2 regions of the Bradyrhizobium sp. HKCCYLS1011 genome follow, and region 2 is predicted to be linked to the other one. Evidence: riboswitches for the same ligand, from Rfam matches in the RefSeq annotation. Region 2 holds a riboswitch; the other holds the start of a gene.
What was found. A riboswitch is a leader RNA that binds a small molecule or an ion and turns the genes downstream of it on or off. The one in region 2 is predicted to bind S-adenosylmethionine.
Positions count from the first base shown of each region.

Region 1: linked by a shared signal. The riboswitch ahead of ACQR1W_RS05620 (O-succinylhomoserine sulfhydrylase) and the one ahead of metX (homoserine O-acetyltransferase MetX) in region 2 are both predicted to bind S-adenosylmethionine.

Region 1 covers NZ_JBNPTT010000002.1:217,306-221,753, forward strand. The annotation lists gene ACQR1W_RS05605 (SRPBCC family protein) at 1-3, shown strand, start outside; gene ACQR1W_RS05610 (hypothetical protein) at 1-521, shown strand, start outside; gene ACQR1W_RS05615 (2'-deoxycytidine 5'-triphosphate deaminase) at 543-1,649, opposite strand; SAM riboswitch at 1,782-1,861, shown strand; gene ACQR1W_RS05620 (O-succinylhomoserine sulfhydrylase) at 1,938-3,152, shown strand; gene ACQR1W_RS05625 (SGNH/GDSL hydrolase family protein) at 3,284-4,402, opposite strand; gene ACQR1W_RS05630 (SGNH/GDSL hydrolase family protein) at 4,416-4,448, opposite strand, start outside.
Region 2 covers NZ_JBNPTT010000002.1:724,776-729,223, forward strand. The annotation lists gene hisC (histidinol-phosphate transaminase) at 1-442, opposite strand, end outside; gene ACQR1W_RS07900 (chorismate mutase) at 486-1,319, opposite strand; SAM riboswitch at 1,516-1,595, shown strand; gene metX (homoserine O-acetyltransferase MetX) at 1,685-2,896, shown strand; gene metW (methionine biosynthesis protein MetW) at 2,899-3,564, shown strand; gene ACQR1W_RS07915 (hypothetical protein) at 3,914-4,096, opposite strand; gene ACQR1W_RS07920 (YciI family protein) at 4,086-4,448, shown strand, end outside.

The DNA.
Region 1 (4,448 bases), 510 kb from region 2:
TGACCTCATCCGCGTTTCTCGACGCGCTGGGCGCGACCGGCCCTTCGGCCGATCGTGCCGGCAAGATGGACCTCTACGGCCGCTTCATCGGCTCCTGGGAGCTCGACGTCACGCATTTCCCGGAAAACGCGCCCGCGCGGCGGCGCAATGGCGAGTGGCATTTCGGATGGGTGCTCGAGGGGCGCGCGATCCAGGACGTCTGGATCGTGCCGTCCCGCGGGCAGCGAGATCCGGCGCTGCCGGGCCCTTACGGCACGACGCTGCGCATCTACGACACCAGTCTTGATGCCTGGCGCATCCAATGGTCCGATCCCGTCAGCCAGATCTTCCTGCAGATGATCGGCCGCGCCGAAGGGCCCGACATCGTGCAGCTTGGCACGGACGAGAACGGGCGGCTGATCCGCTGGAGCTTTCGCGAGATCACGGAGGCGTCGTTTCTCTGGCGCGGCGAGAGCTCGGCCGACCAGGGCGCACATTGGCGGCTGGTGACGGAGTTCATGGCGCGTCGTCGTCGGATGTGAGTGCGCCGCCGCAGGCGCAGCTCACAGCCGGAAGTGCTTCGACAGCTTCAAGCCCTGCGCCTGATAGTTGGAGCCGATGCGCTGACCGTACAGCGCATCGGGCCGCGCCAGCATCTTCTCATAGACCAGGCGGCCGACGATCTGGCCATGCTCGAGGATGAACGGCACCTCGCGCGAGCGCACCTCCAGCACGGCGCGGGCGCCGAGCCCGCCGGCGCCGGCATAGCCGAAGCCGGGATCGAAGAAGCCGGCATAGTGGACGCGGAATTCGCCGACCAGAGGATCGAACGGCACCATTTCCGCCGCGTAGTCCGGCGGCACCTGGACGGCTTCTTTGGACGCGAGGATGTAGAACTCGCCGGGATCGAGAATGAGGCTGCGGTCCGGCCGCGCCTTGATCGGCTCCCAGAACTCTTCGATCGGATAGCCGGCGCGGCGATCGATATCGACGACGCCGGTGTGGCGCTTGGCGCGGTAGCCGACAAAGCCACCCGCGCTCTCGCCGGACAGGTCCACCGACACGGCCACGCCGCCGACCAGATCGGCGTCGTCGCGATCAACCAGCCGCTCGGCCCGGTGCAGCGCGTCGAGCTCAATGGAGGAGAGCGCCGCCTCGCCATGGCGGAAGCGGACCTGGGACAGCCGCGAGCCCTCGCGCAACAGAACCGGAAATGTCTTCGGACTGATCTCGGCATAAAGCGGGCCGTGATAGCCGGCGCCGATCATGTCGAACCGCCTTGTGCCGTCGGCGATCACGCGCGTGAACACGTCGAGCCGCCCGGTCGAGCTCTTCGGATTCGCGGCGGCGACGATGTCCTTCGGCAGCGCCAGGCTTTCCAACAGCGGCACGATATAGACGCAGTTGGTCTCCAGCACGGCGCCGTCAGCCAGCGCGATCTCGTGCAGCTTCAGCTCGTCGATCCGCTCGGCGACCGTGGCGTCAGGCCCCGGCAGAAAGCTCGCGCGGACCCGATAGGCGATGTCACCGAGCCGCAGGTCGAGGCTGGCCGGCTGGATCTGGCTCTCGACGAAGTCGTATGCGGGGAGGATCAGGCCGGCGTCCGCCATCTGCGCGATCATGCGATCGGGCAGGATGCCATGGGCGTCGGGGGCGAGCGAGAACGACAAGACCTGATCCCTTGACCTGATCACTTCACTGTTCCTTGCGGTCCGATACCGGACCTCAGGTCCATATATTGTGCCTCTTCCCCGTTATCCGATGGCCGCCTTGACGGAAAGGCCGCCGACGATTAAGAGCATCATTTATCCCGTGGTGATTTGAGCCGGCCGGCTTGCAGCCACGTTAAATAAATCGCTAAACAGGCCGGGGACAGATGTGATCCCGGCCATGAGGAGAGTTCTCCCAGGCCGGTTTTTTATTGTGGCCATCGCCGAGATGGTCACGATGGAGGTCATATGTCCAAGTCCGCTCCGGCGTCCACTACCACCCCCTCGCTGACCCAGTATCGCCCCGAGACCCGGCTGGTGCATTCCGGCACCCTGCGCTCCGAATTCGGCGAGACCGCCGAAGCGCTCTTCCTGACCCAGGGTTTCGTCTACGCCTCCGCCGAGGAATGCGAGGCGCGGTTCAAGGGCGAGGAACCCGGCTTCATCTATTCGCGCTATTCCAACCCGACAATGGCGATGTTCGAGCGCCGCATGATCGAGCTCGAGGGCGCCGAGGCCGCCCGCTCCGCAGCGACCGGCATGGCCGCGGTAACCACCGCGATCCTGGCGCCCTTGCGGGCCGGCGACCACATGGTCGCCCCCAAGGCGATGTTCGGCTCCTGCCGTTACGTGGTGGAAGACCTGCTGCCGCGCTACGGCATCGAGTCCACCCTGGTCGACGGGCTCGATCTCGACCAGTGGCAGCGCGCGGTCAGGCCGAACACCAAGAGCTTCTTCCTGGAAAGCCCGACCAACCCGACGCTCGACGTGCTCGACATCGGGGCCATCGCCGAGATCGCGCATGCCCATGGCGCGCGGCTGATCGTCGACAACGTCTTCGCCACGCCGCTCTGGCAAAGCCCGCTCGCGCTCGGCGCTGACGTCGTGGTCTACTCCGCGACCAAGCACATCGACGGCCAGGGCCGCTGTCTCGGCGGCGTCATCCTGTCGTCGGAAGCCTTCATCGCCGAGCACATCCACAATTTCATGCGCCAGACCGGCCCGTCGATGTCGCCCTTCAACGCCTGGGTGCTGCTGAAGGGCCTCGAGACGCTTGCGGTGCGCGTGCGCGCGCAGACCGAGACGGCAGGCAAGATCGCCGACTGGCTGGCCGGCCATCCGAAGATCTCGCGGCTGATCTATCCGGGCCGCGAGGACCATCCGCAGGCTGCGACCGTGAAGAAGCAGATGCGCGCAGGCTCGACCCTGGTCGGCTTCGAGGTCAAGGGCGGCAAGGCGGCAGCGTTCCGGACGCTCAACGCGCTCAAGCTCGCCAGGATCTCCAACAATCTCGGCGACGCCAAGACGCTGGTGACCCATCCTGCCACCACCACCCATCAGCGGCTGTCGCCGGAGGTGCGCGCCGAACTTGGCATCAGCGAGGGCTTCATCCGCTTCTCCGCCGGCCTCGAACATGCCGACGACCTGATCGCGGATCTGGATGCGGCCCTGGCGAAAGCGTGAGCTTTCGCCGCGCGTAGTCAGTAGCGAATAGAGTCTTTCATTCGCTACTCGCTGCCGGGCTATTTCCTATTCGCCTCTCGAAATCCCGGGTTCGCGTGCTGGCGTGCCGCCCCGGGATGCCGCTTTCGGCGTCACATCGGCCGATAGGTCAGCACGTTGGTCGGCAGGTTGACGCCGAGTTTGACCTGGCCCACCGAGAGGATGATGTCGTCGCCGAGCAGCTGCGCAAAGCAGGCATAGCCCCAATCGTTCATGTGCAGCCCGTCGGAGATGACGAAGTCGTTGATCGGAATCGACTGCCGCTCGTGCCAGTCGCGCATCACCTCGAAGCGCGGGAAGATGCCGACATGATGCAGCTCGGCGATGTGGCTGAGCAGCTTGATCATCGTGTTCGCCCGTTCGGGCCGCTCGATCACGCGTGGCGAATATTGCAGATCGACCAGCACGACGTCGGAGCCTGCGGTCTGGATTTTCGCGACACCGTCATCGACCATCTTGGCGGTCTCGGTCGGGTCGAGATTGCGCAGCACGGCATTGGTGCCGACCTGCCAGATCACGAGGTCCGGATGCCGGTCGATGACAGCGGTCTGCAGCCGCTTCATCATCTCAGGCGCATCCTCCCCGCCAATGCCTGAATTGACGACGGTGATATCGGCCATCGGATATTGCCGGCGCAGCTGCGCCGCCAAGCGGTTCGGATAGGTGTATTCCGGACCGCTCGATCCGTAACCCTGCGTCGAGGACGATCCGAAGGCGACGATCACGACCGGCAGGCCGGAGGCGAGCTTGTTGGCGACATGTGGCAGCGCGCCGAACGATTTCGCGCCGCCCTTCGGCGGCAGGCACGGCACCCGGTTGAAGATGTCGCCCGCGGACTTGGCGACCTGCTTCACCTTGTCGAGCGCCTTTTCGGTGAAGCTCTTCGGCACGGTGGAATTAGCAGGCTGCGCGGAGGGAGGCTGCTGAGCTACGCCTTGCGTGCCTGCCGTGCTGCCTGCCGGAGCGCCCTGATGCACCGCAGCGACCTGTGGTGCCGATGGCTTCTGCGGATCGCCCGCTGCAGCATGACCGATCGTCGATCGCAACTCGGTTAGCGGCGATGCCGGCGCGTCAGCTGCGGGCGGTGAGGCCGGCGCGGCTTGCGCCGCAGTCTGTGCTGAGAGCGATGATGCTGGCACGGCGAGTGCGATTGCCATGAGAGCCGGAAGCGCCAGTCCTCGAAATACGCGGTGACAACTCGTTAACGTCATAAACCGAGACATCCTAGTTCTGCTGCGCGACCGGCCCAAGCTGCGC
Region 2 (4,448 bases):
TAACCGCATTCAAGATCGCGTCGACATCGCAGGTGAACTCGCGCTCGGCTGCGACCACGTTCTTAGCGCCGCAGGCCATGGTCGCGATCGGATAAACCAGAAAGCCGTGGGTGGTCGAAATCGCCTCGTCGCCGTGGCTGAGATAAGTGTGCGCGAGCAGGTTGAGGATCTCATCGGAGCCGGCGCCGCAAACGATGCGGTCGGGATCGAGGCCGAAGGCGCGGCCGATCGCTTCGCGCAGCACCCGGGAGGTGCCTTCGGGATAGTCCTCCAGATGACCAGCCGCACTCTTATACGCCTCGATCGCCTTCGGCGACGGCCCAAACGGGGTCTCATTGGCCGAAAGCTTGAACACCTTGCGGCCCGGCTCCGGCTTCGGGCTCTTGCCGGGCGTGTAGGGCGCAATATCGAGGATGCCGGGATTCGGCACGGGGCGGGACATCTCAAGACTCCGGAAGGTAACAGGGCGGCCAGAGGCTCAGGCCCTAGCTCGGGACCGTATAGCGCTTTGCATGGCCGCCGACGAGGGCCGTCGAGCGCACCGAGGCGCCAGCCGCGATCAGGGCTGCCCTGATCTTTTCGAGGCTCGAGGGGGCCTCGATCGAGACCAGAAGGGCGGCGCTGTCGAAGGCGGTATCCGGCACCGTTACGATGTCGGCCAGAGGCGATAGCGCCCGCGCGACCTGGGCATTCCATCCGGAGACGCGGATGCTCCAGGTCTCGACCTCCAGCAGCAGCGCATCGTCGGCTACGCGCGAGATCGCAAAGACTGGCAGCGCCGCCGGATGATCGGCGCGCTCCAGGAATGGCAGCCGGGCGATGATCTTCGGCGCGCCGACCGGCTCGAGCGCGATCCACCACGGCGTATGCCCCGATGTCACCGAGACCAGCGCCAGATCGCCCTTGGATTTCGCCACCGCTTCGACCGCGGCCTGGGCGCTGAAATGCGCCACATAAGGCACGAGGAATCCGAAATGGAACCGCGCAGAATCGCGCATCGCGGCTTCGCCGACCGAGACGTCGGCATGCACGGAAAACGGCGCCTGCACATACGTGAAGGTGGACACGATCACGCGCCAGATGCTCTCGACCGTATCGAGCGGCAGAATGCCGCGATGGCGCTGAACCAGGCGCTTCATCATGTCGGCTTCGCGCGCCGGGCGGAAGGCCGAGCCGACCTCCTGCGTCTTCTTCACCTGGATCAGCCGATCGATGATGTCGCCGCGCTTCATCAACAGCTGATGCATCTGCTCGTCGATCGCATCGATCTCCTTGCGCAGATCGGCAAGAGAGGGCGGGGCGGGAGGCGTCTCGGGCATCGCGCGATAATCTCTAGGCTGCATGCAACGCCTGCTGCGCGGCAGGCCTTTGTCGTTCTGTCCCATCGATGAGGTCCGCGCAACACCAAGTTTACCCCGCGCTGCTTGGCTTTCAGAATTGCTACAGCTGCAACGTCAGCGGGATGCCGTTAACTATCGCTCGCCTTGACGTCGGTCGTGCGCGGGACTAGGTTAATGCCTATTCCGTGGTCATTTGAGCCGGCCGGCTTGCAGCCACGTTAAAAAACTCGCTAAACAGGCCGGGGACAGTTTCGATCCCGGCCGAACCCAAGTTCAGGCCGGGTTTTTTATGGCCTGATATGTCACGTGGTTCGGGAGCCTCGGCAAGCGCCGGGGACAGAGACATGACAGGCCTGACGCCCAAATCGAAAACGCCGCGGCGCGCGATCCCGCCGCAGGAGCGTTCGCATGAGGTCGATCATCCGAGCTCGCCGGTCGCTGAGTTCGGCATTGATAAGCCGTTGCGGCTCGACTGCGGCGTTGACCTCGCGCCGTTCCAGATCGCCTACCAGACCTATGGCGAGCTCAATGCCAACAAGTCCAATGCGATCCTGGTCTGCCACGCACTGACCGGCGATCAGCATGTCGCCAACCGTCATCCGATGACCGGCAAGCCTGGCTGGTGGGAGACCATGGTCGGCCCGGGCCGTCCACTCGACACCAACCGCTACTTCATCATCTGCTCCAACGTCATCGGCGGCTGCATGGGCTCGACCGGCCCCGCCTCGCTTAACCCTGCGACCGGAAAGGTCTGGGGCCTGGACTTTCCGATCATCACCATCCCCGACATGGTGCGCGCGCAGGCGATGCTGGTCGACTATCTCGGCATCGATACGCTGTTTGCTGTTGTTGGCGGCTCGATGGGTGGCATGCAGGTGCTGCAGTGGACGGCGGCCTATCCGGAGCGGGTGTTCTCGGCGCTGCCGATCGCCTGCGCGACGCGCCACTCGGCGCAGAACATCGCGTTCCACGAGCTCGGTCGCCAGGCCGTGATGGCCGATCCGGACTGGGATCACGGCCGCTACGCCGACAAGGCAGTGCATCCGCATCGCGGGCTCGCGGTGGCGCGCATGGCCGCGCACATCACCTATCTCTCGGACGCCGCGTTGCATCGCAAGTTCGGCCGCCGCATGCAGGATCGCGAGCTGCCGACCTTCTCCTTCGACGCCGATTTCCAGGTTGAGAGCTATCTGCGCTATCAGGGTTCGTCCTTTGTCGAGCGCTTCGACGCCAACGCCTATCTCTATCTGACCCGCGCGATGGATTATTTCGACATCGCCGCTGATCATGATGGTGTGCTGACGGCAGCCTTCCGCGGCATCGAGACGCGCTTCTGTGTCGTCTCCTTCACCAGCGACTGGCTGTTTCCGACCGCGGAATCGCGCGCGCTAGTGCATGCGCTCAACGCGTCCAGCGCACGGGTGTCGTTTGCCGAGATCGAGACCGACAAGGGGCATGATGCCTTCCTGCTCGATGTACCCGAATTCTTCGACATCGCCCGTGCCTTCCTCGAATCCGCGGGCAAGGCGCGCGGGCTGAACGAGCCGGGAGAGTGATGATGTCGCTGCAACAGGTCCTGCCGTTGAACGGCGCGGCGGCGCGCGAGGTGCTCGCCTATCGTCCTGATCATCTCCTGATCGCCGAGATGGTCGATCGCGGCTCGAAGGTGCTCGACGTCGGCTGCGGCGACGGCGATCTTTTGCAGCTCCTGGAGAGCCGCGGCATCGATGGACGCGGCATCGAGCTGTCGCGCGAGGGCGTCAACCATTGCGTCGCGAAGGGCCTTGCGGTGGTGCAGGGCGATGCCGACACAGACCTTTCCAACTATCCCGACGACGCGTTCGACTACGTGATCCTGTCGCAGACCCTACAGGCGACACGCCGGCCGAAGGCGGTGCTCGAAAATCTCCTGCGCATCGGCCGGCGCGCGATCGTGACGTTTCCGAATTTCGGCTTCTGGCGCATGCGCCTGCAGCTCTTGATCGGCGGCCACATGCCGCGGACGGAGAACCTGCCGGCGACCTGGTACGACACGCCCAACATCCATTTCTGCACCATCAAGGACTTCGTCCAGCTCTGCGACGAGATCAACGTCAAGATGGAGCGCGCGGTGGCGCTCGACTCCTACGCCCGCCCGCTGCGCTTCAATATGCCCTGGTGGTTCTGGAACATGTTCGGCGAGCAGGGGATCTTCTTGCTCAGTCGGGCCGGGAAGGCGCGGTAGTCCCACGTCATTCCGGGGCGCGAGTTGTTTCGGCAATCTCCGATGTCGTCCCGGCGAACGCCGGGACCCGTAACCACCGGCCTTGCTAGACGATGACTGATAGTTTGCTTCTATCCGATAGAATCCGCGGTATGGGTCCCGCCCTTCGCCGGGACGACAGAGGAAGGCTTGGCGACGTCACGGCCTGAGTCTCCGGGTTTACGTCTCGAACAGCATACGGCGTCCCAGGGCACCCCCGCGGAGCATTTGCGCCGAGCTTTGCGAAAATCTTCGCCTCCCACTCAGAGAGGCGCAGGGAAGACCGGGTTCCGGCTGGTACCCACGGCTCCCATCTGGCACGATGAGCAATTTACACCTGCCGGACGTGGTTGCGCAGCTGCCGGGCGATGCGTTGTCCTGCCAAACACAATGACTTGCGAAATATTTTCTGCGGGCACTGTCGGTGCGGCAACCGCCGGTTCGTCTTGTTGAGGACGGCCGGATTGTCCGGTCGAGGCGCGAAGTCAAAAAGGAAGGTGACGATGCGATTCATGATGCTGATGATTCCGCTCGGCTATGAGGCGGCGCCGCCTGACGTTCAGCTCGATCCCGAGCGTGTCGCGGCGATGATGCGCTACAACGAGGCGCTGAAGGACGCAGGCGTGCTGATCACGCTGGACGGCCTGCATCCGCCGTCGATGGGCGCCCGGGTCTCGTTTGCCGGCGGCAAGCCGGTCGTGACCGACGGTCCGTTCACCGAATCCAAGGAGGTGCTCGGCGGCTACTGGATGATCGACGTCGCCTCGCGTGAGGAGGCGATCGCCTGGGCCAAAAAATGCCCGGCATCCGACAACGAGATCATCGAGATCCGCCAGGTGCAGGAGATGGCGGATTTCTCCGAGGAT